DNA from 3 places in the Arthrobacter sp. Hb9-2 genome. Region 1 is predicted to be linked to each of the others. Evidence: riboswitches for the same ligand, from Rfam matches in the RefSeq annotation. Region 1 holds a riboswitch; each other region holds the start of a gene.
The links. A riboswitch is a leader RNA that binds a small molecule or an ion and turns the genes downstream of it on or off. The one in region 1 is predicted to bind thiamine pyrophosphate.
Positions count from the first base shown of each region.

Region 2: it holds a riboswitch for thiamine pyrophosphate, as region 1 does, so the genes downstream of both, thiC (phosphomethylpyrimidine synthase ThiC) here and AC5RV1_RS12990 (ECF transporter S component) in region 1, are expected to answer to the same signal.
Region 3: it holds a riboswitch for thiamine pyrophosphate, as region 1 does, so the genes downstream of both, thiO (glycine oxidase ThiO) here and AC5RV1_RS12990 (ECF transporter S component) in region 1, are expected to answer to the same signal.

Region 1 is NZ_JBNHGJ010000021.1:46,429-55,916, reverse strand. It holds gene AC5RV1_RS13015 (glutamate--cysteine ligase 2) at 1-696, opposite strand, end outside; gene AC5RV1_RS13010 (UDP-N-acetylglucosamine 1-carboxyvinyltransferase) at 764-2,287, opposite strand; gene AC5RV1_RS13005 (glycoside hydrolase family 25 domain-containing protein) at 2,479-3,306, shown strand; gene AC5RV1_RS13000 (energy-coupling factor transporter transmembrane component T family protein) at 3,327-4,127, opposite strand; gene AC5RV1_RS12995 (ABC transporter ATP-binding protein) at 4,124-5,680, opposite strand; gene AC5RV1_RS12990 (ECF transporter S component) at 5,680-6,303, opposite strand; TPP riboswitch at 6,369-6,509, opposite strand; gene AC5RV1_RS12985 (heme-degrading domain-containing protein) at 6,582-7,124, shown strand; gene AC5RV1_RS12980 (hypothetical protein) at 7,231-7,440, shown strand; gene AC5RV1_RS12975 (DUF4383 domain-containing protein) at 7,562-8,020, shown strand; gene AC5RV1_RS12970 (iron-containing redox enzyme family protein) at 8,105-9,166, shown strand; gene AC5RV1_RS12965 (glycosyltransferase family 2 protein) at 9,163-9,488, shown strand, end outside.
Region 2 is NZ_JBNHGJ010000044.1:16,742-26,229, forward strand. It holds gene rimM (ribosome maturation factor RimM) at 1-15, opposite strand, end outside; gene AC5RV1_RS19090 (RNA-binding protein) at 120-362, opposite strand; gene rpsP (30S ribosomal protein S16) at 364-780, opposite strand; gene AC5RV1_RS19100 (hypothetical protein) at 983-1,423, opposite strand; gene AC5RV1_RS19105 (VOC family protein) at 1,518-2,393, opposite strand; gene AC5RV1_RS19110 (amidohydrolase family protein) at 2,500-3,582, opposite strand; TPP riboswitch at 3,659-3,766, shown strand; gene thiC (phosphomethylpyrimidine synthase ThiC) at 3,761-5,596, shown strand; gene AC5RV1_RS19120 (alpha/beta hydrolase) at 5,666-6,400, opposite strand; gene ffh (signal recognition particle protein) at 6,503-8,086, opposite strand; gene AC5RV1_RS19130 (glucose-6-phosphate dehydrogenase) at 8,171-9,488, shown strand, end outside.
Region 3 is NZ_JBNHGJ010000006.1:128,564-138,051, reverse strand. It holds gene AC5RV1_RS05985 (RNB domain-containing ribonuclease) at 1-1,140, opposite strand, end outside; gene thiE (thiamine phosphate synthase) at 1,201-1,938, opposite strand; TPP riboswitch at 1,966-2,084, shown strand; gene thiO (glycine oxidase ThiO) at 2,077-3,432, shown strand; gene thiS (sulfur carrier protein ThiS) at 3,429-3,665, shown strand; gene AC5RV1_RS05965 (thiazole synthase) at 3,670-4,479, shown strand; gene AC5RV1_RS05960 (4a-hydroxytetrahydrobiopterin dehydratase) at 4,525-4,863, shown strand; gene AC5RV1_RS05955 (hypothetical protein) at 4,935-5,237, opposite strand; gene AC5RV1_RS05950 (DUF3107 domain-containing protein) at 5,278-5,502, opposite strand; gene AC5RV1_RS05945 (TetR/AcrR family transcriptional regulator) at 5,554-6,219, opposite strand; gene moeB (molybdopterin-synthase adenylyltransferase MoeB) at 6,304-7,503, shown strand; gene AC5RV1_RS05935 (glutamyl-tRNA reductase) at 7,729-9,048, opposite strand; gene hemE (uroporphyrinogen decarboxylase) at 9,207-9,488, shown strand, end outside.

The DNA of each region.
Region 1 (9,488 bases):
GTAGAGCATTCCTTCGTCCAGCATCACTCCGCTGTCAAGAAGGCGGGTGACCACCCTCCGGTACGCGGAATACGTCCCATAAATACCAGCGGGTCCCGCTGTGGGCCAGCGGTTCCACGCTTGGGTGCGGTAGCTTTCAAACCCCGTTTGAAGCCCGTTCCAGAACGGTGAGTTCGCGCTCATTGCCGTGAGGACGGCAAGCTTGTCACGAATCCGATCCAGCACAGCCACACCCTCGTCGGGTGACTCAATAAAGGTATGGACGTGGAAGCCGCAGGTCAGCTGCTCCTGGGCCGTCAGGCCAAAGCGCTCCAGCATCCGGGCATAGCGTGGATCAGGGGTGGTGTGGCTCGCCAGCCCAAGGGGCGACGTGGCCAGCGCCGCCACCCGCGCATTATGCTTCCTGGCAGCCGTGTCAGCGAGTGCCCGCCCCGCTCGGATCTGGTCAAGCAGCACACCGTACTCCAGGCACGGGCGCGTCTGGGTCTCGATCTGCTCCAGCTTGAGTTCGGCACTCAGGCCCATCTCGTCGTCGTCGTAAACGGTCTTGTCTTCCGTTACGAGATCCCGGGGCTCGTCAGGAGCGTCGTCTGCCGCCAACCGGCGGAGGGACAGCAGGGCGTCAGCGAGGGCAAGCGGCTCCCCGCTGTCTGGATCAACGATCAGGAGCTCTTCCTCAACGCCGAATGTTCGCATACTCACATTCTGCGGCAGCTGAGGGACTTTTGAAGGTCCTCAGGACTTCATGACGAAGCGTGAATGCTCAGTCCTGGAAGTACTCCACCTTGGCCCCGATAGTGTTCAGCCGCTCCGCCAGGTCCTCATACCCGCGCTCGATAACGTAGATGTTCCGCAGCTCGGAGACTCCCCGGGCTGCCAGCATGGCCAGCAGCAGGCAGGCTGCGGGACGCAAAGCAGGTGGACAGCCGACCTCTGCAGCGCGCCACTTGGTGGGCCCATTGACGTAGATCCGGTGGGGATCCAGCAACTGAACCTGTGCACCGAGCCGGTTCAGCTCCGTGAGGTATATGGCCCGGTTTTCGTAAACCCAGTCATGGATCATGGTCTGTCCGCTGGCATTCGCGGCAATGACTGCGAAGAAGGGCAGGTTGTCAATATTTAGGCCGGGGAACGGCATGGGGTGGATCTTGTCCTCCGGCGCGTGCAGTTCCGAAGGTTTGGTGGTGACGTCCACCAGTCGGGTCCGGCCGTTGCGTGCCATGTACTCGCCGGAGATCTCCAGCTGCTGGCCCATCTGCCCCAGCGTGGCCAGCTCGATCTCCATGAACTCGATGGGGACCCGGCGGATGGTCACCTCGGAGTTGGTGACGATACCGGCGGTGATGAGGCTCATTGCCTCGATGGGGTCCTCGGAGGGGAAGTATTCGATCTCGGCATCGATCATGGGACGCCCGGTGATCTTCAAGGTGGTGGTGCCCACGCCGTCGATGGCCACCCCCAGCATCTGCAGGTAGAAGCAGAGGTCCTGCACCATATAGTTCGGGCTGGCGTTGCGGATCACCGTTATCCCCTCACGGTGAGCGGCAGCCATAATGGCGTTCTCGGTGACAGTATCGCCGCGCTCGGTCAGGACAAAGGAACGGTCGCCGGTATCGGCCGAAGGAGCCTGAACGCTGTAGAAGCCTGCCGTCGCCTCCACTGCCAGCCCGAACTGGCGCAGCGCCTGCATATGTGGCTCTACAGTGCGCGTGCCCAAGTCGCAGCCACCCGCGTACGGAAGGCGGTACTCCGAGGTTTCGTCCAGCAGCGGCCCCAGCAGCATGATGACGCTGCGCGTGCGGCGGGCAGCTTCCACGTCCATCGCCGCCAGGTCAAGGACGGCCGGCCTGCGGAGCTGGAGATCGGTATCATTGAGCCAGGTGCACTCGACCCCGATGCTGCTGAGCACCTCGACGATGCGATTAACTTCTTCAATCCGCGCGAGCCGGCGAAGAATAGTTGTACCGCGGTTAATGAGGCTCGCACATAGCAGTGCGACGCCGGCGTTCTTGCTGCTGTTGACGTCCACGGCTCCTGACAGCGTGTGCCCGCCCTCCACGCGAAGGTGTGTCATCTGCGGTTTGCCCACATTAACGATGCTCCGGCCAAAGATGGTCTCGAGCCGCTGGATCATTTTCAGGCTCAAATTCTGTTTGCCCTGCTCCATCCGGGCAATGGCGCTCTGGCTGGTTCCGAGTTCTGCGGCCAGCTGGCCCTGGGTCCAGCCTTTCTCGCCCCGGGCATCCCGGAGCATGGCGGCAACGTGTTCCGTAGTTTCCTGCGTCATGCCGAAAATATATCATAGATGAGTTAGTTTTGAGCCGATTCGCGGGGATGCAACCTAAGCTGGCCAGCATTTACCCACTACATGCGATAGAAATCGTGACCTCTCCTCCGGCCCACCCGGTTGTTGACCCTACCGGCCGGGCCGGAGGAGACTGGATGGAACCTCTTCCTTCGACGACGACGGAGGTGCTGATGCGCCGGAAACGAGGCCCCGCAGCGGCAGCCACGCTGGCGGGCCTGATCTTCGCCATCGTGCTCCTGGTCCCCGGTTGGCCGGCCTCCGCAGCGCCGTCGCCAGGGGAAGGCAGACAGTCAACACTGGGCAACGACGTCTCATGGCCCCAATGCCGCAAGGACCTTCCCACGGGCCAGGCTTTTGCCATCGTCGGCGTCAACAACGGGTTGGCCAATAACACCAACCCTTGCCTGCGGGAACAGCTCGAGTGGGCTGCGGGTTCATCCGGCAATTCGACCCAGCCTGAGGTGTCCCTTTACGTGAACACCGCCAACCCGGGAAGCAGCGGCTCATGGTGGCCCTCCAGCAACGAGTACCCGATAGGATCGGCCGTCCATAACCCCTATGGCTCCTGCAAGGAAAAGGACTACGGCACGGCGTGCGCCTACATGTACGGCTACGCCAAGGCCTGGGACGATGCCTACATCCGCGGAATCAGCAACCCCTCCCACTACGTCTGGTGGCTGGATGTGGAAAGCGAAAATTCCTGGTCCACCACTGACAAGGATGCCAACCGCGCAGTCTTGGAGGGCATGACGGACTTCTTCCACAGCATCGACGTCAAGGGTGTTGGGATCTACTCAACCGGCCTTCAATGGAGCCGGATTGTGGGAACCGTCAGCAGCTCAAGCAACCTGCACTCCCTGCCGAGCTGGCTGGCGGGGGCGCGCGACGTAGCCGGAGCCAAAGCCAGTTGCGCAGGCCCGCCGCTGACCGCAGGCGGCGAAGTCACGCTCACCCAGTTCGTGGCGGGAAGCTTCGACTACAACCACTCCTGCGGCTGACGCAGCAGACGTGTGAGAAATCAGCTCCCCAGCCACACCATATTCCAGGTGCCCGCCCACATCGCAGCAGCAAACGCTGCAGCTGCCATCACCACCCCGGCAGCCAGAACCCAAAGGTCGAGGGCGCTGTACGTGGATTCCCGCGCCCAGGTCCGCCTTCCGCCGCCGAAGCCGCGTGCCTCCATGGTGACGGCAAGCCGGGAAGCACGCCGGATAGCCTGAACCAGCAGCCCGAAGCTCTGCCCCAGCGTCGCCTTCAGCCGCTGGAGGGCACTGCCGCGGGAGCCGACGCCGCGGGCACGGCGGGCCATGCCAATGGTCTGCCATTCCTCCGCCATCAGCCCCACAAGCCGCATGGCGGCCAAGGTCCCCAGCACGAACCGGTGCGGAAGGCGTGCCTTCTGCGCCAGCGCATCGGCCAGGTCGGTGGGATCGGTGCAGCTCATCAACAGGACCGCCGGCAGCGCAATCGCCAGCCCCCGCAGCATGAACCCGGCCCCCAGCTCCAGGGACCCTTCGCTCATGGTCCAGATGCCGACGTCGATAAGCGTCACTCCGCTGTCCGGCGCCAGGATGGAAGTGCTCCAGCCACCCACGGCTGCGGCAAGGATGAGCGGCCAGCCCCGCTGCCACAGCAAAGTCAGGGTGAGGCCCGCCAAGGGGAACAGCAGGAACTCAAAGACCAGCGCCACCGACGCGGACACCCAGTCAATGGACAGCGCCAACACTGCGGTGATCAGGAAGACGGCGGCGAACTTGCTCAGCGGATTGGCGCGGGTCAGCAGGGCGTGGTTGCCGCGCAGGTTCAGCTCCTGCCTCATGGCGCCACCGCCGCCGCAGCAGCCAACCGCAGTTCCATTCCGCCCAGCGCTGCCGTGAACTCGGCATCATGGGTCACGGACACTACGGCCGTGCCCGCGTCCAGGAGCTCGGACAGGAAGGATGCCAGCTCAGCCCAAGTATTGGCGTCCTGCCCGAAGGTTGGTTCGTCCAGGACCAGGACCTGGGGATGCGCTGCCAGGACCGTGGCTACGGAAAGGCGCCGTTTCTCACCGCCCGAAAGGGTATACGGGTTGGCGTCAACGAGTCCCGTGAGCCGGAGCCGCTCCAGCAGTTCATCCACGCGCTCCTCCCCGTGGCCCAGGTGCCGCGGGCCGAACAGCAGCTCGTCCAGTACTTTCCCTGTGACGAACTGGTGCTCAGGCTCCTGGAACACCGTACCCACGCGCTCGATCAGCTGCTCGGCCTTCCACTGGTAAGGGTCAATCCCAGCTCCCCGGCTGAGCGCCAGCGTGGCGGAAACCTTGCCGTCTACGGGCTCCAGCAGCCCGGCGAGGGTCAGCGCGAATGTCGATTTTCCCGCGCCGTTGGGCCCGGTGATGGCCAGCGCCTGCCCGGCCCGGACCTGCGCGGAAATGCCCTGCTGCACCGGCACCGGCGGCACCTTCCGGAAGCCCTTGCGGCGCGGACGTTCACGCGACACCGCCAGCTCCTCGGCGGCAAGCAGCAGGTCGCCAGCCCCGGGAGCCGAACCGGCAGCACGCAGACGCGTCGGCGGGACGTAGCCGGGCACCCAGACTCCGGCCGCGATCAGCATGCTCCGGGCTTCGTTGAGGACCTGATCCGGCGGCCCGTCCAACAGCACGGCGGAATCGGTCGACGAGCCGGGCTGCAGCACCACAATCCGGTCAACCAGGTCCTTCCACACGGCCACGCGGTGCTCCACCACCACCAACGTTGCCCCGGTTTTGTCGAGGCAGCGGCCCACGGCGTCGCGCACCTCCACCACGCCGGCAGGGTCCAGGTTGGCGGTTGGCTCATCGAGGAGGATCAGCCCCGGCCGCATGGCAAGGATGCCCGCCAACGCAAGGCGCTGCTTCTGCCCGCCGGACAGTGCCGGCGTCGGATGGTCCAACGGCAGGTGGGAAAGCCCGACGTCGTCCAGCGCCTCATGCACGCGCGCCCAGATGTCACCGCGGGGCACGGCAAGGTTCTCGGCGCCGAAGGCGACGTCGTCACCTACGCGCGAGAGGACCACCTGGGTCTCCGGGTCCTGCTGCATCAGCCCGGCCCGGCCGCGCTGCTCCCGGGGGGAAGCGCCGTCGATCAGCAGCGACCCGGACTCATCGGAATCGCCGGCGTCAGCGTCGTCGGCATGTGCGTCCCCCAGCACCCCAGCCAGCGCGTGGAGGAGCGTGGACTTGCCTGCGCCGGACGGGCCCACCAGCAGGACGCGTTCACCCGGTTGGATGTCCAGGTCGAGGGCACGGACAGCGGGTTTGGAGCGGCCCGCATGCCGCCAGCCCCAGCCTCTGGCCGTGACTGCAGCCGGCCGCGCCGCCACCGCAGAGCTGTGGAGGGAAGGAGCAGTCATCAGGAGAAGACGGGCTCCGATGCTGCCTTGCGTGACGCAAAGGAGCTCAGGACGCCGGTCCTCGCCAGGCCGCGGGTGGCGATCCAGGACAGGGCTCCTGCGATCACGGCGCCGGAAATCGCTGTGAAGATGATGTATGCCAGCTTGTCCCCGCCGGAGTAGGCGATGTTCCAGCCCCAGGGCGCGAACGAATCGTTCAGGCCGCAGAAAAGTCCGGCAGCGGCGCCGGCGAGCAGGGCTACCGGCAGGTTGAACTTCCGGTACACGAAGATCGCGAAGACGATCTCGGCGCCCAGGCCCTGGACAAACCCGGAGAACAGCACCGAGGCGCCGTACTGCGAGCCCATAAGCAGTTCGCCGGTGGCGGCCACGGTCTCGCAGAACAGTGCGGCGCCCGGCTTGCGGATGATGAGCATGCCCAGCACCGCGGGGATCATCCAGCCGCCGGCCAACAAGCCGGTAAGCGGTGGATAGACGGCGTTCATGGGTGCCGAGACTGCGGCTGCGCCCTGGGACCAGGCCCAGAAAATGACGCCGCCGGCGATGGCGATGAGGGCTGCCACCACGATGTCCACAACGCGCCAGGACTTGCTGGTGGTCTTCTTGATTGCTGTCGTTGCCATGCGATCCTCCTGAGGAACAGGAGGGGAAAGTGGATACAGCAACCGGCGCTGCCGCCGTTGCCGCACACTTCGAGAACTCGACTCCCTTGCGCCGGTACTAACCGGATCAGGTTCGAGGGTCTGCGGCTGTCCGCACTCTCAGCGCCCACCTGCGGTCCCTGGCATGGCCAGTGATGCCCGACGGCGGCGCTCCCCTGTCGTTGAATGATTCTGTCGGTAAATAATCGCCCTTGTGGGCGGGGTCCAGTTTACACCGGAGGAGGGGTAGATTGTGGGCCATGACTGCCAATTCCCCGCATGTGACCGAGTTCGATCCGGATTCCGATGCCATCCAGCAGGAAGGATCCCTGCAAGCGCTCATCGCCCGGATCGAAGGCGAAATCCACGAGCTCCAGTTTCCCGGCTTCTCCCTGGACGATGCACTCAACCTCGGGCTGCTGCTGGTGGAGCTGGGCAAGGAGGGCCAGTTTCCCATCGCGATAGACATCACCAAGGGTGAGCAGGTCCTGTTTCATGTGGCGCTGCCCGGCGCCACCCCGGACAACGAGCACTGGATCCGTGCGAAGCAGCGCACGGCCGCCCGGCATGAGGTGCCTTCCCTGCTGGTGGGGCTGCGCGCCCGGCTCAAGGGCGGACGGATCGAGGACAACGCCTGGTTCGATCAAAGCCTGTATGCGGCCCACGGCGGCTCCTTCCCGGTGTACGTCACAGGGGTGGGCGCAGTCGCAACCGTGACCGTCTCAGGGCTTCCCCAGGTGCAGGACCATGACCTGGTGGTACAGGCCCTGCGCGAGATCCTCGGTTCCATGCGGGCGGACTGACTTCCAGTGGGCGGACCGACTGCAGCATCAACGCGGACTATGGACGCCGCGAAATGCTGGGAGTACATTCGAGGCCAGCGGCCGGAGTTCCAAACAGGAGGACGCCATGATCGGTCCTGCAGCCGAAAACCAAGTGCGTGCGGCGGTGGACAAGGCAGCCGAGGAAATGATCTATATCGGCCCGGACCACCCTTACTATCCACTGCTGGCGGAACTTGTGTCCGCCGTCGGGAAGGCCTGGCAGCAAGGGTACGAGCACGGCCGCCGGGGCGGGCACCAGGCCAACCCCTACGTGTGGAGTACCTCGGAGGGGTGAGTACCACCACCGGCGGCCGGGTCCGCCGCGTGCTGGCTGTCCGCCAGATGGAAAGCGTACTTAGCTTTTATTAGTAATCATGCTTACTATGTTGTCTCCCGGCTTTTGAGGAGACAGGACAATGACAGTCAGCACCCGGGCCACCGGAGCAAGGACCGGCCTGCAGAAGGCAGCGCTTGCAACGGGCGCCCTCTTCCTCCTGGTGGGTGTCCTGGGATTCATCCCCGGGATCACCAGCAATTATGAAGCCCTGGGCTTGGCCGGGCACGGCTCCGGGGCCTTGCTGTTGGGAGTTTTCCAGGTGTCCATCCTGCACAATATCGTGCACGCGGCCTTCGGGGCGGCGGGACTGTTGCTGGCCCGGACCCACCAGCAGGCAAGGAGCTTCCTCATCTACGGGGGCGTTGTCTACCTGGTCCTTTGGCTGTACGGACTCCTGGTGGGTGATCAAACCCCCGCCAACTTTGTCCCCCTCAACGGCGCCGACAATTGGCTGCACTTGGCCCTAGGCTTGGGCATGATCATCCTGGCCATCCTGCTGTCACCGCGGACCACCCCAAAAACGCCGCCCCGGACCTGACCCGCCGGCCAAACCGAAACCGTCACCGTCGACGCCGCAGCACAGGCAGCACCGGCAGTACCACTGCCACCCATAAGGAGCATCATGAAAATCCCCGAAGCCCGAGGCCCCCTTAGCAGCGCCCTTTTTACTTCCCTGGCCGTTGGCGCCGGCACCGACGACGCCACGACGCGCGTCGAAGAACTGCGCCCGCTGGTCACGGCAGGGCTGGCTGCAGCCACAGACATCATCGGGGACGACGACGTCCAGCTGGCACTTTTCTGCCTTTATGAGCTCCACTACTCCGGCCTTGAAGGCGTCAGCGACGACTGGGAGTGGGAGCCGGGCCTTATCCAGGTTCGCCGCCTGCTCGAAAGGCCGTTCGAGGAAGCGCTACGGGCCGCTGCCCAGGCGGCAGCCGGGGAGCTGGACCTACCGCCGGCAGCAGAGATGACCAGTGACGCAGTGGCCGACGTCCTGTTTGGACTGGCCGGAACCGACACCGGGCCCAGCGTGTCCCGCTACGTGGCGAAAAAGGCGAGCCTGGACCAGCTCAAGGAGTTCCTCATCCACAAGTCCGTCTACCAGCTGAAGGAAGCGGACCCGCACACCTGGGCCATCCCCAGGCTTACAGGTCGGCCGAAGGCGGCGCTGGTGGAAATTCAGGCCGACGAGTACGGCGGAGGACGCCCGGAACGGATGCACAGCGCGCTCTTCGCCCGCACCATGCGGGGACTGGGAATGGACGACCAATACGGCGCCTATGTCAACGCGGTACCCGCCATCTCCCTCGCGGCGGTGAACATGATGTCCCTCTTCGGGCTCAACCGCCGGCTTCGCGGGGCCATCACGGGACACCTGGCACTTTACGAAATGACCTCGTCCCGGCCCAACCGCTTGTACGGCAACGGCTTCCGGCGGCACGGCTTCGATACCGAGGTGACCCACTATTTCGACGAGCACGTTGAAGCCGACGCCGTCCACGAGCAGATAGCGGGCCGCGACCTTGCGGGTGGGCTGGTGGAAGCTGAGCCCGGGTTACTCGGGGATGTCCTGTTGGGTGCAACGGCGGCAATGGCGATCGACGGCAGGATTTCCACGCACCTTTTGGCCTGCTGGGAAAACGGCGAGACCTCGCTGAGGGCGGCAGTGCCGGCGGCGGCATGAACGCTAAGGGCATCGTGTCCGCAGAGTACATCCTGCCGCTGCGTTGGACTGAGGATTCGCAACTGCCGGACCTGGCCGCGTACCTTGGGCGCCTGGTGAAGTGGATACCCGTCACCGTGGTGGACGGCTCCGACCCGGAACTGTTCGAGCGGCATGCGGCAGCCTTCCCGGCTGGCGTTCGCCATCTCCGTCCGGTGCAGGGCGGCGGGGACAGCCACAGCAGGGGCGAAGGCAACGGCAAGGTAGCCGGCGTCATGACGGGCGTCCGTGCCGCGAGGGCTGCGCTGCTGGTGATAGCCGACGACGACGTGCGCTACACGCG
Region 2 (9,488 bases), on a different contig from region 1:
CACCTGGAGCTGCATGTGTTCCTCTGTCTTGGATGTGGTTGGCGGTGTTCTGCTGAAAGCACTCCGGCCCCTCCACCGTTGGTGGAGGGGCCGGAGCAAAAACTGATGTTGCTGAGCGCTCAGCGGCGGCGGTCGGTGTCGACGACGTCGACCCTTACCGGTTCGCCGCCGGCCAGGGCTGCCACAACGGTGCGCAGTGCGCGTGCCGTGCGGCCCTGGCGGCCGATCACCCGTCCGAGATCGTCCTGGTGGACCCGTACCTCGAGGGTGTCCCCGCGGCGGTTGCTCTTCGAGCTGACCTTGACGTCATCCGGGGAATCGACGATTCCCCGGACCAGGTGTTCCAGCGCTTCTGCCAGCAATTTACTCAGCCTCGGTGGTCTCTGCTTCGGCCGGTGCCTCGGCTGCGTCAGACTTGGATGCCTTCTTGGTGATGGCTTCCGGGATGATCACGGAACCCTTTTCCGGGGCAACGAAGGCTTCCTTCTGGGTCTTGGTCCGCAGGGTGCCTTCCTGGCCCGGGAGGCCCTTGAACTTCTGCCAGTCACCGGTGATCTTCAGGATCGCGGCAACCTGCTCGGACGGCTGGGCGCCGACGGACAGCCAGTACTGGGCACGCTCGGAGTTGACCTCGATGTATGAGGGCTCTTCGGTGGGGTGGTACTTGCCGATCTCCTCGATGGCGCGGCCGTCACGCTTGGTGCGTGAGTCTGCAACGACGATGCGGTAGTACGGTGCGCGCATTTTGCCAAAGCGCTTAAGGCGAATCTTTACGGCCACTTTTGTGGTCACTCCTGTTTCAGAAAAGGGGTGAACCCGGCGTTCTGCACCCGTGGGGCGGGCCGTACTTGCGGGTTCGAAGGACAGGATCCGGACGCGGAGAGAGGGGCCACGCAGATCGAGTACCTGTTTATTGTGCCAGATCAGCGCCGGGATTTCGACTTGACACGGCGGCGGCCGGAAGATGGCCGGGGCAGGCCGCTCAGGCGGACCAGACGTAGAGCCCCGTCCGTTCCGAATCGTCGACGCTGTTGGCCAGTTCAGCCAACTGCTGCACATAGGTCCGCGCGCGAGCGGCATCGAAGGGCATGTCGTCCTGGGCTGCCCACTGCCCGGCAACGTCATCCAGGATGTTGCCTTCGCCTTCGGTTTCGTACGAGAGCAGGTCGGCCAGGGCACGGACCATGGCCGGCGGGACGGCCAGCAGCGAATCGCTGGATACGTCCACCATGGTCAGTTCATAGTCGGCACCGCCGGCGTGCACGGCAGTTCCGGCGAGGTCACCGAGCTGTTCAACTTCGAAATCACTGATCCCCGCGATCCGGACAGCCTGGCCGGCCGGTGCACTGCCGCCTTCGTCCAGGACGCCGGCACGCTTAAGTGCGGCGTCGTGGGTGGCAACAAAGATCTCGGTGAAGCCCATGGGAAGTACCCTTCTTCCGTTGACGGTGGTGCCAGCCGGGAGCAATGCCTGCCACCCGGCCGTTCGGGTTCAGCCTAGTACGGGAACGCCCGGGTCAGCGGACAGCTACGCGGATCCGGTTGCGCCACGGATCCTCAAACCGCAGTTCGGCCCCGGTGTGGTGCGCCGGCAGGCCGGCGACCCTCAGTCGGTCTGCGAGCGCCCCGACGTCATCTCCGGACGGCACCTCGATGAGCACCTCGCCGAGGCCGAGCGTGTCCTTGCGGGGACCGGCGCCGCGGCTGTTCCAGACATTCATGGCCATGTGGTGGTGGTAGCCGCCGGCGGAGACAAACAAGGCCTGCCCGTGCCAGCCTGCGGTCTTTTCAAACCCGAGGATTCCCACATAGAAGTCGCGGGCCGACTGGACGTCGCCGACCTGGAGGTGGACGTGGCCCACTCCTGCCACACTTCCGCGCTGGCGCTGAAGGGACTCTTCAGTGAGGTGCTGCTCGAGGTACCGCTGGGGCGGCAGGGCCAGGCTGTCCATTACCACGTCGGCGCCGTTCCAGGACCAGTTGCTGCGGGGCCGGTCCCAATAGAGCTCGATGCCGTTGCCTTCAGGATCAGTGAAGTAGAAGGCCTCGCTGACGAGATGATCCGCGCTGCCCGTGAAGGAACGGGGTTCAAATTGGGCTGCGGTGGCAACGGTCGCGGCGAGGTCCGCCCGGTTCTCAAACAGCAGCGCGGTGTGGAAGAGGCCGGCTTCTCCCCTGCCCGGGAGGTTCAGACCCGGAGCGGGCGCGAGGTGCACGAGCGGTTTCTGCAACCGGCCGAGGTAGAGCCCGCCGTCCTGCTCAGCGACAACCTCAAGACCGAGGGCACGCTGGTAATAGTCCGTCATCACCTTCATGTCGCCCACCTTGAGCATTACGGTGCCCATGGCGAGGTCGGCAGGAAGAAGATCCTGGCTGGCGGCTTCTGCAGTCATTGAAAACTCCCGGTGCTTGGGCCCTTCGGATTGGGGCCTATGACAGTTAAAATTACTTGAAGCTTCAATTTAATCCAAGTGACTTGAAAGTCAGGCCGCTCCGGGCTTATCGGATGACGCGCCCTCCCAGCACGACGTGTGCCAGTTCGCCTACCGTTGCTGGAGCCTGCCGCGGGTCCTCCCGGCACAGCACGACGTCGGCGCGGGCACCCTCCTTAAGTCCGTCGGCTCCCAGCCACCTCCGGGCGCCCCAACAGGCAGCGTCGAGGGCAGCGGCCATTGGCAGGCCTGCGTGGTGAAGGGCAAGGATCTCATCGGCGATCCTGCCATGCCGGATGACGCTCCCGGCATCGGTGCCAGCATAGATCTGCACCCCTGCTTCATACGCCTCCAGCACCCGTTCCGCGCGGCGCTCCCACAGTGCCCGCATGTGTGCCGCGTACCGGGGGAACTTCGGTTCTGCCTGGGCTGCGATATCCGGAAACGTGGCGATGTTGATGAGAGTGGGCACGATGGGAACGCCCTGTTCGACGAACCTGGGGAGGTGCCGTGGCAGGAGCCCGGTGGCATGCTCGATGCAGTCGATCCCCGCGTCCAGCATCTGGTCCAGGGCCTCTTCGCCAAAGCAATGTGCGGTGATCCGGGCACCTTCGCCGTGCACCGCCTGCACAGCGTCCCTGACGGCGTCGGCCGGAAACGACGGCGCCAGGTCACCGGCGTCGCGGTCAATCCAGTCCCCGACGAGCTTGACCCAGCCGTCGCCGTCGCGGGCCTGTTTCCGGACAGCTTCCACCAGGCCGTCCGGTTCCACTTCCTCGGCGAGGCCCCGCAGATAGCGCCGGGTCCTGGCAACATGCCTGCCGGCGCGGACGAGTACGGGGGCGTTCCGGCTGCCCTGAAGGAACCGCGTGTCTGCTGGGGAACCTGCGTCCCTCACCAGCAGTGTTCCAGCGTCCAGGTCGGTTCCGGCCTGTTCCTCCGCAACTGCTGCCTCCACCGCGCCCCCGGGTCCAAGCCCGATGTGGCAGTGGGCATCCACGAACCCCGGCAGGACCCAGCCATCCAGCACGCGGCCCGCGGGTTGTTGCGGGCGCGTAAAGGTCAACACCCCGTCAACGGACCACAGGCCCCGCCGCTCGCTGTCCGGCCCCGCAAGCACCGGTCCGCTGAATTCGATGATCTCCGGCATTGGACTCCTTTTCCCGCCAGTCAGGCTAGCACCGGCCATGTGACAAGCCCCTCCCGAAAGGCTGTGGTAGCTTTCTTCCTGACCACACGGGTGCCCCTGCAGGGGCTGAGATCGGGCTGATGCAGCCTGCGACCGTTGAACCTGTCCGGGTAATTCCGGCGAAGGAAGTGAGTAATCCTTGAGTACACCCATTGCACCGTTAAGCCCTGCCCAGATTCCGTCCGGCGCGGCAGCGGAAGGCGGCCAGGACCAGGCTCCTGTCACGCAGTCGCTGAAGTCCCATTCCCTGGCCTTTGTCCACGATGAAGCATCCGGGATACGGGTGCCCGTTACGGAAATAGCCCTGGCACCTTCACCCAACGGCGACTCCAATGGTCCGTTCCGGATCTACCGAACTGCCGGCCCGGGGAGCGACCCCGTCCGCGGCCTGAACCCTTTCCGCTCGGCATGGATAGAAGCGCGCGGCGACACGGAAACCTATGGTGGCCGTGGACGGAACCTCCTCGACGACGGCCGCTCGGCTGTCCGCCGCGGTGCCGCCAGCGCGGAGTGGAAGGGCGCCCGTCCGGCGCCCCGCCGCGCCGTCGAAGGCCGGAAAGTGACACAAATGCACTACGCGCGGCAGGGCGTCATCACCCCCGAAATGCGCTTCGTGGCGCTGCGGGAGAACTGCGATGTGGAACTGGTCCGCAGCGAAGTGGCAGCCGGCCGGGCGATCATTCCGAACAACATCAATCATCCCGAGTCGGAACCCATGATCATCGGCAAGGCCTTCCTGGTGAAGATCAACGCCAACATCGGCAACTCGGCGGTCACCAGTTCCATCGCCGAAGAAGTGGACAAGCTGCAATGGGCCACCCAGTGGGGCGCAGACACAGTGATGGACCTTTCCACCGGCGACGACATCCACACCACCAGGGAATGGATCATCCGCAACTCGCCCGTTCCAATCGGGACCGTCCCCATCTACCAGGCCCTGGAAAAGGTTAACGGCGAAGCAAATGCGCTGACCTGGGAGATCTTCCGCCACACGGTCATTGAACAGTGCGAACAGGGCGTGGACTACATGACCATCCACGCCGGCGTCCTGCTCCGGTACGTTCCCCTGACCGCCAACCGCGTGACCGGCATCGTGTCCCGCGGCGGGTCAATCATGGCCGGCTGGTGCCTTGCCCATCACCAGGAAAACTTCCTCTACACGCACTTCGAGGAGCTCTGCGAAATCTTCGCAAGGTACGACGTGGCGTTTTCATTGGGCGACGGCCTGCGGCCGGGGGCGACGGCCGATGCCAACGATGCCGCGCAGTTTGCCGAACTGGACACACTCGCCGAACTGACGCAGCGTGCTTGGAAGTACGACGTGCAGGTGATGGTGGAGGGCCCCGGCCACATTCCGTTCCACCTGGTCCGGGAAAACGTCGAACGCCAGCAGGAGCTGTGCAAGGGTGCGCCCTTCTACACGCTGGGCCCGCTTGTTACCGACGTGGCACCAGGGTACGACCACATCACCTCGGCCATTGGCGCCACGGAAATCGCCCGGTACGGCACCGCAATGCTGTGCTACGTCACCCCGAAGGAACACCTGGGCCTGCCCAACAAGGACGACGTCAAAACAGGGGTGATCACGTACAAGATCGCAGCGCACGCCGCAGACCTCGCCAAGGGCCACCCGGGGGCGCAGGAACGCGATGACGCACTGTCCAAGGCACGCTTCGAGTTCCGCTGGCGGGACCAATTTGCGCTGTCCCTGGACCCGGTGACCGCCGAGGCATTCCATGACGAAACCCTCCCCGCGGAACCCGCCAAGACAGCGCACTTCTGCTCCATGTGCGGTCCCAAGTTCTGTTCCATGAGGATCAGCCAGGACATCCGGGACGAATACGGGTCAGCGGAGTCGCAGGCGGCGGTGGCGGACATGGCAGCGGGAATGCGGGGGAAGAGTGAGGAATTCCTTGCAGCGGGCGGCAAGGTTTACCTCCCGGAACTGGCCGCTCCAGCGAGCGGCCGCCCGTAGCTGCATCACCATTTCCGTCCGGCAGGCTATTGGGGGCTTGCCGGACGGGGAAACTGCCCCCGGCAGGATTCAGGAAGCCCTGGCAGGCTGGCTCCTGCTGACCTCGCTGATGAACGCGCGGATGATGCGGTCACCTTCCGGGGAGTCATGGGGCCGGTGCCCTCCCGCCGCCGTGCGGTGCAGGGCGCCGGTCTCACGCAGGTAGCGGGCAATCTCCTCGTAGAGCGGTTCCCACCCTCCCGTGAGGACCAGTGTGGGAACGCCGGGAACAATATGCAGCGGAGCCTCCCAGGAAGGGGCCTGCAGCCGGAGCCTCCTGGCGGATCGCTTCTCCTCCGCTGTAGCCGGCTGCTGCAGGTCCGTAGCATAGACCCGCCGGACGAACTCGCGCTGGAAATCGTCGTCGCTCATCTGGTGCCGGACATCGAACAAGGGTTGCATCAGCCCGATATGGGCCGAGGTGGCCGGCAGTTCCGCGGTAAGCGAGAGGCAGGCGGGCTCTACCAGGGTCAACGAAAAGACAAGGTCGGGACGCTCGACGGCGGCCATCATCGCTGCGATGGCTCCCTGGGAGTGCGCCACAACGTGTCCGCCCGCGGCGCCCCTGCCGTCGTCGGCAAGGGACCGCAACACAATGGCGGCGTCTTCGTCGAAGGAGGATTCAACGGGTTCAGCCACAGGATGGTACCCGTGGCGGCGCAGGAACAGTGCGTCATAGGACAGCGCCATACCGTGCTGGCGCGGCCAGGCCGCGGAGCCGAAGCTGCCGGCGCCGTGCACGAACACTACCCTCTGCTTGAACATGACCCAACCCTATTCGACGGCATGGACATCCCAAGTGAGTAGCGCCAAGTGTCGTTTTGACGGTTCAAAACGACACCTGGCGCGGCCTGGTTGCGGATGTGGTTACTGGCCGAGGAACTTGTCGAAACCCTTGGGCAGGTTCAGCTGCGAGGGATCAAAGTCGCCCTGCTGCTGGCCGAAGGCGGCCCCGGTGGGCAGTGCCTTGGCCGCATTCGCACGGCGCGCCTCGGCATCCTTGCGCTCCTGGGCTGCCTTGGCGGGGTTACCTGACTTGGCCTTTTTCTTGGGGGCGTTCTTGGCGTTCTTCCGCGCACCGCCGCCCGCACCAGGCATGCCGGGCATACCAGGCAGACCAGGCATACCGCCCTGGGCCATCTTCTTCATCATCTTCTGGGCCTGCGCGAAACGCTCCAGGAGGCCGTTGACTTCGGAGACGTGCACGCCGGAACCGCGAGCGATGCGGGCGCGGCGGGAGCCATTGATGATCTTGGGCGCCACGCGCTCATGCGGTGTCATGGACCGGACAATTGCTTCAACGCGGTCGATCTCGCGCTCGTCAAACTGCTCAAGCTGCTGGCGGATGTTCTGCGCGCCCGGCATCATCATGAGCATCTTCTTCATGGAGCCCATGTTGCGGATCTGCTGCATCTGCGCCAGGAAGTCATCCAGGGTGAAGTCTTCCTGGTCGGCGAACTTCTTCGCCATCCGGGCAGCTTCGTCCTTGTCCCAGGACTTCTCGGCCTGCTCGATGAGCGTGAGGACATCGCCCATGTCGAGGATGCGGGACGCCATCCGGTCCGGGTGGAAGAGCTCGAAGTCGTCAAGGCCTTCACCGGTGGAGGCGAACATCACGGGCTTGCCGGTGACGGACGCAACGGAAAGTGCGGCACCGCCGCGGGCGTCGCCGTCGAGCTTCGACAGGACGATGCCGGTGAAGTTGACGCCCTCATCGAAGGCATGCGCCGTGTTGACGGCGTCCTGGCCGATCATGGCGTCAAGGACGAACAGCACTTCGTTCGGCACAATGGCACGGCGAATCTGCCGTGCCTGCTCCATCATGTCGGCATCAACGCCGAGGCGGCCGGCGGTGTCCACGATGACAACGTCGTGGAGTTTTTGGCGGGCTTCCTCAACACCGGCGCGGGCAACCTCTACGGGGTCCCCGGCCGGGTGCTCAAGCTCGGTGTAGGTGGCACCGGGGTGCGGCGCGAACACCGGCACCTTGGCGCGCTGGCCAACCACCTGCAGCTGGGTAACGGCGTTGGGACGCTGCAGGTCGCAGGCCACCAACAGGGGGCTGTGGCCCTGGGCCTTCAGCCATTTGGACAGCTTGCCCGCGAGAGTGGTCTTACCGGCACCCTGCAGGCCGGCAAGCATGATGATGGTGGGCCCGTTCTTTGCCAGGCGGATGCGGCGGGTCTCGCCGCCGAGGATCTCCACCAGCTCCTCATTAACGATCTTGACGATCTGCTGGCTTGGATTCAGGGCCCCGGAGACCTCGGCACCCAGGGCGCGTTCGCGCACCCTGCCGGTGAATTCACGGACAACGGGAACGGCAACGTCCGCGTCCAGGAGGGCGCGGCGGATCTCCCGGACTGTGGCGTCAACGTCCGCCTCCGTAAGGCGGCCTTTGCCGCGGAGATTCTTGAAGGTTGCTGTCAACCGGTCAGAGAGTGAATTGAACACGCGCCGTGCACTTCTTTCAGTGGATGATCGGGACTCGACTATCTAGGGTACCAAGTCGGGCCCGCAAGGTGGCATGCTGGCAAAATGACGAGCCAGACAACAGTGAAAACCCTGCTCATCCTCGGCGCTTCCGGCGACCTCACCGGGCGGCTGCTCCTGCCCGGCCTGGCGCGGCTTGTTGCCACGGGCCGCGCGGCAGGCCTCCGCCTGGTGGGCGCAGGCTCCGATCCCTGGACCCCGGAACAATGGCGGGACAGGGTCCGTACGTCCTTCGCTGCGTCCGCGAAATCGGCTTCCCCGGACGGCCTGCGGGCACTGGAGGACCTGGAAAAGGAGACCGTCTACCACCGGCTGGATGTCACGGCCGGGGGTGCGCTTGCGTCGCTGCTCACCACCCTTGAGGGGCCCGCCGCCGTCTACTTTGCCCTGCCGCCCCGGATCAGCCAGCTCGCCTGTGAAGCCCTCCGGCCGGACCAGGTACCGCCCGGAACGAGGCTGGTGATGGAAAAGCCCTTCGGTTCCAGCGAGGAATCCGCCCGCTCGCTCAACCAGACCCTGGTGCGCCTGGTGCCGGAGGACCACATCCACAGAGTCGACCACTTCCTGGGCAAGGCCACGGTGCTGAATATCCTGGGCCTGCGCTTCGCCAACAACTTCCTGGAGCCCGTGTGGAACCGCGAGCACGTGGAGAAGGTGGAGATCATCTTCGACGAGGACCTCGCGCTCGAGGGCCGGGCCCGCTACTACGATGGTGCCGGTGCGCTCCGGGACATGATCCAAAGCCACCTGCTCCAGATCATGGCCCTGATGGCCATGGAGCCGCCGTCAAGCATCAGCGAACGGGACCTGCGCGACGCCGTTTCCACAGTCCTGCGGGCAAGCAGCGTCCCCGCTCCCTATGCAGCTTCCACCCGCAGGGCGCGGTACACGTCCGGGACGCTGGCCGGGAAGGACGTGCCCGACTACGCGAAGGAGGACGGCGTGGACGCGTCGCGGGGAACTGAAACCCTGGCGCAGATCCAGGTGGGGATTGATAACTGGCGCTGGAAGGGTGTCCCGTTCATCCTGCGCTCCGGGAAAGCCATGGGCGTGAAGCGCAAAGAGGCCGTGGTGACGTTCAGGCCGGTCCCCCACCTTCCGAAGGGATTCACGGGGGTGGACTCGCCGAACCAGCTCAGGATCGGCTTCGGGCCCGACACCCTCGAATTCGACGTCGATGTGAACGGACCCGGCGAGATCCTCAGCCTGAGCCGGGTCACCCTTGAAGCTGAACTGAGCGCATCCGAACTCCTGCCCTACGGTGAAGTGCTGGAGGGCGTGCTCACCGGCGATCCGCTGCTCTCCGTCCGGGGCGATACGGCAGAAGACTGCTGGCGGATTGTGGAGCCGGTCCTGAAGGCCT
Region 3 (9,488 bases), on a different contig from region 1:
CTCCCGTGCCCAGGCCGGTACATTGCCGCCGTTACTCAACGCCTCGCAGATCACCAGGACAAAGCGGTCCACGAGGCGGCGCAGGGGAGCGGTGGTGTGGGCATAGGCGGCACCAATGGCGGACTGGACTGCGTCCTTGGGGACGGCACCGTCAAAAGCCGTATAGGCGGCGCCACGGAACAGCATGCCGGCCGAATGCAGAATGGCAAGCTGGCGGGGATCGGTGGAATCGAGGCTGCGCAGGTATTCGCCGTACCTGACCTCACCGTCCCAGGGCTTGCCAAGGGCCTCTGTCTGCAGCCGGAAATGATTCAGGGAGCGCTCGTCCGGGGACGGCATGGTGCGCAGGATGCCCACTTTTCCCGCCAGCATCAGGCCCGCCGCCGCCATTCCGGTCATGAGGGATATCTGCGCGTTCCAGTCCTCCACCGGAAGCTGGGGAGCGGCGGCAATCCGATAGCCGCCGTCGGGAAGCTGGACGATCTCCTGTTCCGGCATGTTCAGGCTGGCACCGCCGCGGGCCCGTTCCAGGTCCACGCGCTTGAGCCCAACTTCCTTAAGGAGCTGCAGCACCGGCGAGGCGGTACCGGCGTCGAGCTCCGCCTGCACCCCTTTATAGCTGAGCTTCGCGCGGCTGCGCATCCGGGCCCGCTTTACGGCCACGGACGTCACCTCGGCGGCGCTGTCCAGGCGGAAGTCCCAGACGAACGCAGAGCAGTCCTGCCCGGGAAGGAGGCTCCCGGCCTCTTCGCTGATGACTTCTGGATGCAGCGGGATTCGACCGTCGGGGGCATAGAACGTCTGGCCCCGGCGGCGTGTTTCCGCGTCCAGGGGCCCGCCGGGGGCCACAAATGCGGGCACATCGGCGATGGCGTACAGCACGTGGTAGCCGTCGCCGTCGGCTTCAATAAACAGCGCCTGGTCCAGGTCGGTGGACGACGCCGGATCGATGGTGATGAATTCGACGCCGGTGAGGTCGTAGGCAGGGAGCTGCAGGGATTCGACTGCCGCTTTCGCGTCAGCCACCGCCTCGTCGGGGTAGGCGCCCGGCAGCTCCAGCTCGGTCCTCAGGGCACTCAGCGCTTCCTCAAGCGCGTTGTTGTGCTCGTGGACGTTGGGGGCCAGCCGATGGTGTGACACGAAAATCAGCCTAGCCGGAATCGGCTGCATAGTGCAGGCATCCGGCCCGGAGCGGCGTTGTCAGGAGTTTGGGGCGTCCAGGGCGGCGTGCAGTGCAGCGGCGGCGGCTGCGGGATCGTCCGCTTCCGTAATGGCCCGCACCACCACAATCCTGCGTGCGCCTGCGTCCACCACCTGCTCCACGTTGCCGTGGTCGATGCCGCCGATCGCGAACCAGGGAACACCGCCGTCGGACTGTCCCTCCTGCTCCGCCGGCCGGGCAGCGTCGGCGGCATACTTCACCAGCTCCAGTCCCACCGCTGCCCGCCCCGGTTTGGTGGGCGTTGCCCACACCGGTCCGACGCAGAAGTAGTCCAGCCCGGCGGGGCGGGCGGCCGCACCGAGCGCCGCGTCCACCTGGGCAGGGGTGTGGCTGGACAGGCCGATGGCGGCGTTGCCGTTGAGCAGGGTGCGTGCAGCGTCCAGGGGCAGGTCCTTTTGGCCGATGTGGAAGACGGGTGCCCCGGACAGCACCGCAATGTCGGCGCGGTCGTTGACAGCCCAGAGCCGGCCGTGCCGCTCTGCCGCTTCCTTGAGCACCGCCAGGAGTTCCAGCTCCTCTCCTGCTTCGATGGCCTTGTCGCGCAGCTGGATGATGTCCACCCCGCCGGCGTACGCTGCGTCCACGAACTGGCCGAAGTCGCCGCGGTCCCGGCGGGCGTCGGTGCAGAGGTAGAGGCGGGCGGCGTTGACGCCGTTGCTGATCTTGGCGCTGCTGAGTACGTCGGTGCCGGCGGCAGGGGTGTGGGACACATTCATGGGGGAAAGCCTAGTTCCTCTACACTGGCCTCGTACTGCGGGAGCCCGCGGCAGCTGTCACAAAGCGCCGGGCTGAGAGGGCGTCAGAGCCGACCGCTTGACCTGATCCGGCTAATACCGGCGTAGGGAAGGAGACACATGCGCGCATCACCAGAGCCCCTGGCCGTGGATGCGGCCAACACCATCCACGCTGATGTGGCGGTGATCGGCGGTGGAGTGATCGGCCACGGCATTGCGTGGGAGGCGAAGCGTTCCGGCCGTTCCGTGGTGGTGATCGATGACGCACCGGGTTCGGGGGCCAGCTGGGCCGCCGCCGGGATGCTTGCCCCGGTGAGCGAGCTGCACTACCAGGAGGAGGATCTCCTGGAATTCATGCTGGATGCCTCGTCCCGCTGGCCGGCTTTTGCCGGCGGCCTCACCGCTGCGTCGGGAACAGATCCGGGATACATTACGACGCCGACCCTCGCCGTGGGTGCCGACGCCGCCGACCGCCGCGCCCTGATGGACCTGCGCACCGTCCAGCAGGCCAGCGGCCTTTCCGTTGAGCCGGTAACTGTCCGGGACGCGCGACAACGGGAACCCCTGCTCAGCCCGGGGATCGCCTGCGCGCTGGACACTCCGGCCGACCACCAGGTGGATCCGCGGCTGTTGGTGGCGTGCCTGCGGGCCGCCTTGGCTCATGGCATGGACGACGGCGGCGGGAACAGGGACAAAGTTGCGGCCCGCGGTACTGCAGCAGCCGGCGTCGTCGGCGGGTTTGCGGTAGCGGCCAAGGCAACCGGGCTGCTGTGGCACGGGGGAGCTGTTGCCGGCGTGCGCCTGGCGGACGGGGGAACGGTGCTGGCCGCCGAAACGGTGGTGGCGAACGGGCTGCACGCGGCAGCTCTTGAAGGGCTACCCCCAGGGCTGAACCTGCCAGTGCGGCCCGTCCACGGGGACATCCTCCGCCTGGCAGTGCCCCGGCACCTGCAGCCCCTGGTGACGTCCACGGTCCGCGGGCTGGTGCATGGCGTTCCCGTCTATATCGTTCCCCGCAGGGACGGCACGGTGGTGATCGGGGCAACCCAGCGTGAAGACGCGCTGTCCGCCATGGACGCCGTTTCCGCCGGGGGCGTGTACCAGCTCCTCCGCGACGCGCAGGTACTGGTTCCCGCCGTCGCCGAACTCGAACTGCTGGAATGCACTGCACGCGCCCGTCCCGGAACGCCCGACAACGCGCCGCTGCTGGGGCGGGTTCCCGCCCCGGAGTCAGCGGCGGACCGGGAGCACGGGTACGTTGCCGGCCTCATCATCGCCACCGGGTTCTTCCGGCACGGAGTCCTGCTGACGCCCGCCGCAGCCGCCGTCTGCCGGGACCTTTTGGACGGCCGCGAGGACCCCCGTTGGGCGGCCTTCAGCCCGGGCCGCTTTTCCACGAGGGCAGGCGCCCGCTTAACCACGGGCTCAGCCTCCAACCACTTCCGCCACACATCGCCCACGAAGGAAACAGCATGAACATCACCTTGAACGGAACCCGGCACCCTGTGCCTGAGGGCGCCTCCATCACCGTGCTCGTCAGCCAGGTCACCGGCCGCCCCCTGGCCGCCAACGGGCAGGCAACGGACGGCCAAAAGCTTGGTGTGGCCGTGGCCCACAATTCCGAGGTTGTACCGCGCAGCCAGTGGTTTACTACCGCGCTCGCGGAAGGCGACGAGGTCGAACTCGTCACGGCTGTGCAGGGAGGCTGAGACCATGACCGAAACCATCACTACTCCAAGCGTGGCGGGCCACGATGATCCGCTGGTCATTGACGGCGTAACCCTGACATCCCGGCTCATCATGGGCACCGGCGGCGCGCCCAGCCTGGACGGCCTGGGGGCTGCCCTCCTGGCCTCCGGCACGGGTCTGACGACGGTAGCAATGCGGCGGTATTCCACGGCCGAGACGGGCTCGCTCTTCCAGCTGCTCGTGGACCACGGCATCCGCGTGCTGCCCAATACGGCCGGTTGCTTCACCGCCCGGGATGCCGTGCTGACGGCGGAACTGGCCCGTGAGGCACTGGAAACCGACTGGGTGAAGCTGGAAGTCATAGCTGACGAACAGACCCTGCTGCCGGACGCCGTCGAACTGGTGGACGCCACGGAACAACTGGTCAACAGGGGCTTCAAGGTTTTTGCCTACACCAACGACGATCCCGTCCTCGCGCTCCGGCTTGAAAACCTTGGGGCCACCGCAGTCATGCCGCTCGGGGCGCCGATCGGCACCGGACTGGGCATCCTGAACCCGCACAACATCGAGCTGATCGTTTCCCGCGCCTCGGTTCCGGTGGTCCTGGATGCCGGCATCGGTACCGCCTCGGACGCGGCCCTTGCCATGGAGCTGGGGTGCGACGCCGTGCTGCTGGCTACGGCCGTAACCCGGGCGCAGAATCCTGCCCTGATGGGGGAGGCCTTCAAACATGCGGTGATCGCCGGTAGGCTGGCGAAAGCGGCGGGCAGGATCCCGCGCCGCGAACATGCACTGGCGTCGTCGGCCATGGAGGGCCGGGCAGAGTTCCTGTAGCCCGCTCCCGGTGCCGCTCCGCCAGCCATAAGGTGAGGAGCAGCCATGGCCGGCAAGGACATTCTTTCTCCCGAGCGGCTCGAGGACGCACTGGCCGTCCTGACGGACTGGCGGTACAGCCAAGGTGCGCTGGTGACGGTGTACAAGGTGCCGACGGCGGCTGCCGCACTTGAGCTGATTGCCGCCGTCGGGCGCCTTGCCGAGGAACAGAACCACCACCCGGACCTAGACTGGCGGTACAACCGGGTGTTCCTCCTTTACACCTCGCATGACGCCGGGGGAGAAGTCACCGCCCGCGACGTGGGCGCGGCCGAGGCAGTGAGTGAAGCCGCCGCCGCGGTCCATGCGGTAGCCGAACCGGCCAGGCACCCAGCAGCCGCTTAAACAACTGTGACCACCACCCCGGAGGGCAGTGGTCACAGGCGTGCTTGGTGTGCGGGGCGGGGTCTTTCCGGCTAAAGCTTCAGCGCCGCAGTAATCCGTTCCAGATCATGCCTGGCCCGCGTACGGCCCAGATACAGGACCACGGCAACTGCCGCTGCTGCGCCCAAAACCATGGGCAGGACCCACGGCAGCCAGGTCATGCCCGGCAGGTAGCCGAAGCCTGCAGCCATCAGGATGATCCAGGTGACAGCTCCCACACCCACGGCAACGCCGGCCGGCAGGACAACACCGTATTTTGTGTGCCGCTTGTCGTTGGCCCAGACGATGAAACCTGCGGCCGCTGTCACCAGCACCACAATGGTCAGCGAAAGCATGGCTCTCCTTGGAATGCTCGCCCCTCAGCGGGGAACGGGGCTAGAACTGGCCGAAACCTACGCGGCGCTGTTCCTCGGCACCGATTTCTACATAGGCCAGTGCCTTGCCGGGAACAATGATCAGGCGTCCCTTGTCATCCTTTAGGCGCAGTTCGCTGCCGCTGGTGATGGCTTCCTCTACAACCTTGGCTACGGAGTCCGGATCCTCGACCGATTCCAGCACAATTTCGCGGCCAACATTTTGAACGCCGATCTTAATTTCCACAGGGGGCCTCCCAGCCGGTTCACGTTACTCGGGTTATGTCTTATTTGTAGTCTAGGACTCTTTGGGGAAGCGAGAGATTCCGCGCCAAGCTAAACGGTAGATGAGGTCGCTGGCCACATCGAGGTCCAGGTTCCCGTCGGTTTCGAGCCAGTAGCGGGCGCTGACCTGAGCCATCCCGGCGAGCCCGCGGCCCAGGAGCTCTGCCTCCAGGTGGGGAAGCTTGGTGTCCTCGGCGATGACGTGTGCAATGGCGTCGGCAAATGTCCGGTTAAAGGTCTCCAGCCGTGAGCTGACATCCGGATCGTTGATGAGGTCGGATTCGAAAACGAGCCGGTGGGCCTGGTCATCGTTGGCGATGAACCGGAAATAGGCCCGCATCACGGCCTGCACGCGTTCGTCGTTGTCAGTGGTGGAGTTCAGCGCCCCCAGCATCAGGTCCGTCAAGGAGGCCAGGTGGCTTTCGAGCAGGGCCAGGTACAGCTCCCGCTTTGAGGGGAAGTGCTGGTACAGGACCGGTTTGCTGACGTGGGCTGTCTCTGCGATTTCGTCCATGGCGGCGCCGTGATAGCCGTTGGCAACGAAGACTTCCTGTGCTGCGGAAAGAAGTTGTGCGCGTCTCTCATCCCGGGGAAGCCGGGCGGACCGTTGCCCGGCGGGGCGGGAGGCGGTTTGCGGTTCGGCTGCGGACGGGCGGTCAGCCCGTGCTTCATGGACCACAGTTGTCCTTCTTTCCCTTGCAGTTACCCCCACTCTACGTCGGGGTAATATGACCGGGCGGTATCCCGGGGCATACATTGAAGTATGGCTTCGACATTCTCCGCAAATGTTTCGACTATTTCACTGCCTCCGCTGGTTGAACCGGCCGGTGAGCTCACTCCTGACGAGGTGGAGCGCTACTCGCGGCACCTCATCATTCCCGAGATCGGCGCACTGGGGCAGCGGAGGCTCAAGAATGCCAAAGTACTGGTGATCGGCGCCGGCGGGCTCGGGTCCCCGGCGCTGCTGTACCTTGCGGCCGCGGGGGTGGGGACGCTGGGGATCATCGACGACGACGCGGTTGACCTCAGCAATTTGCAGCGCCAGGTCATCCACGGTGTGGCTGACGTTGGCCGGCCGAAGATCGAGTCGGCGCGGGACGCCATTGCTGCCCTCAACCCGTTGGTGGACGTCCGGCTGCATAACGTCCGGTTGGACGCCTCCAATGCCCTGGAGCTGTTCGCGGACTACGACCTGATCCTGGACGGCGCCGACAACTTCGCCACCCGCTACCTGGTCAACGACGCCGCCGCCATCCTGGGCAAGCCCTACGTCTGGGGCTCCATCTTCCGCTTCGACGGGCAGGTGAGCGTCTTCTGGGAAAAGCACGGACCCACCTACCGTGACCTCTATCCTGAGGCGCCGCCGGCAGGGTCTGTCCCTTCATGCGGTGAGGGCGGGGTGTTCGGCATGCTTTGCGCTGCGGTGGGGTCGCTGATGGTGACTGAGGCAGTGAAGCTGATTACCGGCGTCGGACGCTCGCTGCTGGGCAGGGTGGCCCTGTTCGACGCCCTGGGCGGCAGCTGGCGCGAGATCCGCGTCTCCAAGGACCCGGCTGCCGAGCCGATCACGGAGCTGACGGACTATGAGGCGTTCTGCGGCATTACGCCGGCGGCGCAGGCGGACACTGAACACACCGTCACAGCTACCCAGCTGGCCACCATGCTCGCGTCCCGGAAGGCCGGCCTGAAGGACTTTGAGCTCGTGGACGTCCGGGAGCCCGGCGAATACGACATTGTCAGGATCGACGGCGCCGTGCTCATCCCGCAGGGACGGATCCTTGCCGGGGAAGCGTGGAAGGAGCTGCCGCAGGACAAAGACATTGTGTTCCTGTGCAAGGCCGGGACCCGCTCGGCGAACGTCCTGGCGGCGGCACAGAAGGCCGGCTATCAGCGGGTCAGCCATCTCGACGGCGGCATCCTCGCCTGGGTCCGCGAGGTGGAACCCAACAAGCCCGTCTACTAAGCCCGGGCTCGCCCACCCCAACGCGCCATCACTTCCGCACCCTTTTGAACGGACGCTCTCTCACTTGACGCGCCTTTTCCGAGGACGCTCTCTCACTTGACGCGCCTTTTCCGAGGACGCTCTCTCACTTTCCTTTGGGAGAGTGAGAGGGCGTGGGTGGAAAGGGCACATTAAGTGAGAGAGCGTTGCCCAGAAGCGGGCAGGTTGTGGTGGGGCGTTGGCTGGTCAGGCGCTTTCGAGGCCCTGGTGGTCCACCGGGCACTCGGCCTGGGGAACGGCGCGGGCTGCCGGCTGCTCCACAGTAATGCCGTAGAGGGCCTCCAGCGCGGCAACGTACTCGTCCTGCTGGCCGTTGGCCGCGAGCTCGCGGGCGCGCACGGTGGGAACGTGAAGCAGCTGCTTGACCATGCGCCGAAGTGCGAACTCCACCTCTTCAGCTGCCGCCGTGCAGCCGTGCCGGGCACGGACCTTCTCCATTTCCGCGTCCAGGACGTTCATGGTGTGCCGCCGCAGTGCAACGATCGCGGAATCCACGGACCGGGCCTCCCGCTCCTGCTCGAAGGCCTTGGCTGCGCCGCTGACGATGCCGCTTGCCTGGGCCAGTGACTCAGCCTGTTCCTGCGGTGCGGCGAGGCGCACGGATTCCAGGGTCAACAGCTCAACGCCTTCCAGCTCGCCCACGCCGGGGTCGAAATCATGGGTAAGGGCCAGATCGATGGCAATCAGTGGCTGTGGCGAATCTGCGCGCACGAGGGCGAGTTCATCGGCTTCCACCCGGGTGTCCGAGCCGCTGCAGCCGATCATCACGTCCGCCGCAGCCACGGCAGGACGCAGCGTTTCCTCGTCAAGGGCCGTGCCGCCGCGGGTGGCCACAAAGCCTTCGGCGCGGCCTGAGGAAGAGAAGACGGAGATGTCGGTACAGCCCCGCTCACGCAGCAGCGCCATCGTGGCGCCGGCGTAGGCTCCGGTGCCGAAGACCACCACCTTCTTGGTGGACCAGTCAGGGTTCTCGGAAAGGTCAGTTGCCAAATCCAAAGCCACGGAAACGATGGAAAGTCCCCGTGATCCCAGTGCGGTCTGGGCGCCGACGTCCTTGGCTGTCTTTGACGCGGCCTGGAACAGGCGCACGAGTCCGGAGCTGGCGGTTCCTTCGTGCTGGGCGGTGATGAGTGCCCGGCGTACCTGGCCCGCGATCTCGCGTTCACCGACGACGGCGGAATCCAGCCCGGCGCTGACGGCAAAGAGGTGCTGGCTTACTTCAGGGCCGGTGCGGGTGCTGAAGGAGCGGGAAACCAGCGGTTCGCTGAGTCCGCTGACGTCGCTGATCTGGGCGACAAGCGCTGCGCGGGCGGCTTCAACGTCGTCCGGGTGGGGAGCCTCACCATAGATTTCGTAGCGGTTGCAGGTGGCAAGGACAACCGCACCCGTCACCGCCGGCGATCCGGAGAGAGCGGATGTGGCGATCCCAGAGGCACCGTTGCTCAACTGAGCAACGGTCTCAAGATCGATGTCGGCGTGTGTAGCCACCAATGAAAAAAGAACCACAGCAGGTCAATCATAGCTTTTTCGTTCCTCGGTAGAACAACCGCCCGGCCCGGATGCGGCCGGCCGGCGCTGTGATTCCTGCCACGACGGGGGAAAGGGCCCCTGGCGTGACAGCCTGTCGTTATCTTTTGCTGCTGTTTTTGGGCACAATCAAAGGCATGACTTCCAGCCCTGCCATGTCCGCTGCCGGCGCCCTCGCTGCAGACCATCCACTGGTGGATGGACGCACCGCAGACTCGCCGCTGATCACGGCCTACCGCGGCGGAAAGCCATCGCGCCGCCCCGTATGGTTCATGCGGCAGGCGGGGCGTTCGCTCCCTGAGTATCTCAAAGTCCGCGAAGGCATTGCCATGCTGGACTCTTGCCTGCGCCCGGAGCTCGCCTCGGAGATCACCCTCCAGCCGGTCCGCCGCCACGATGTGGACGCCGGAATCTTCTTC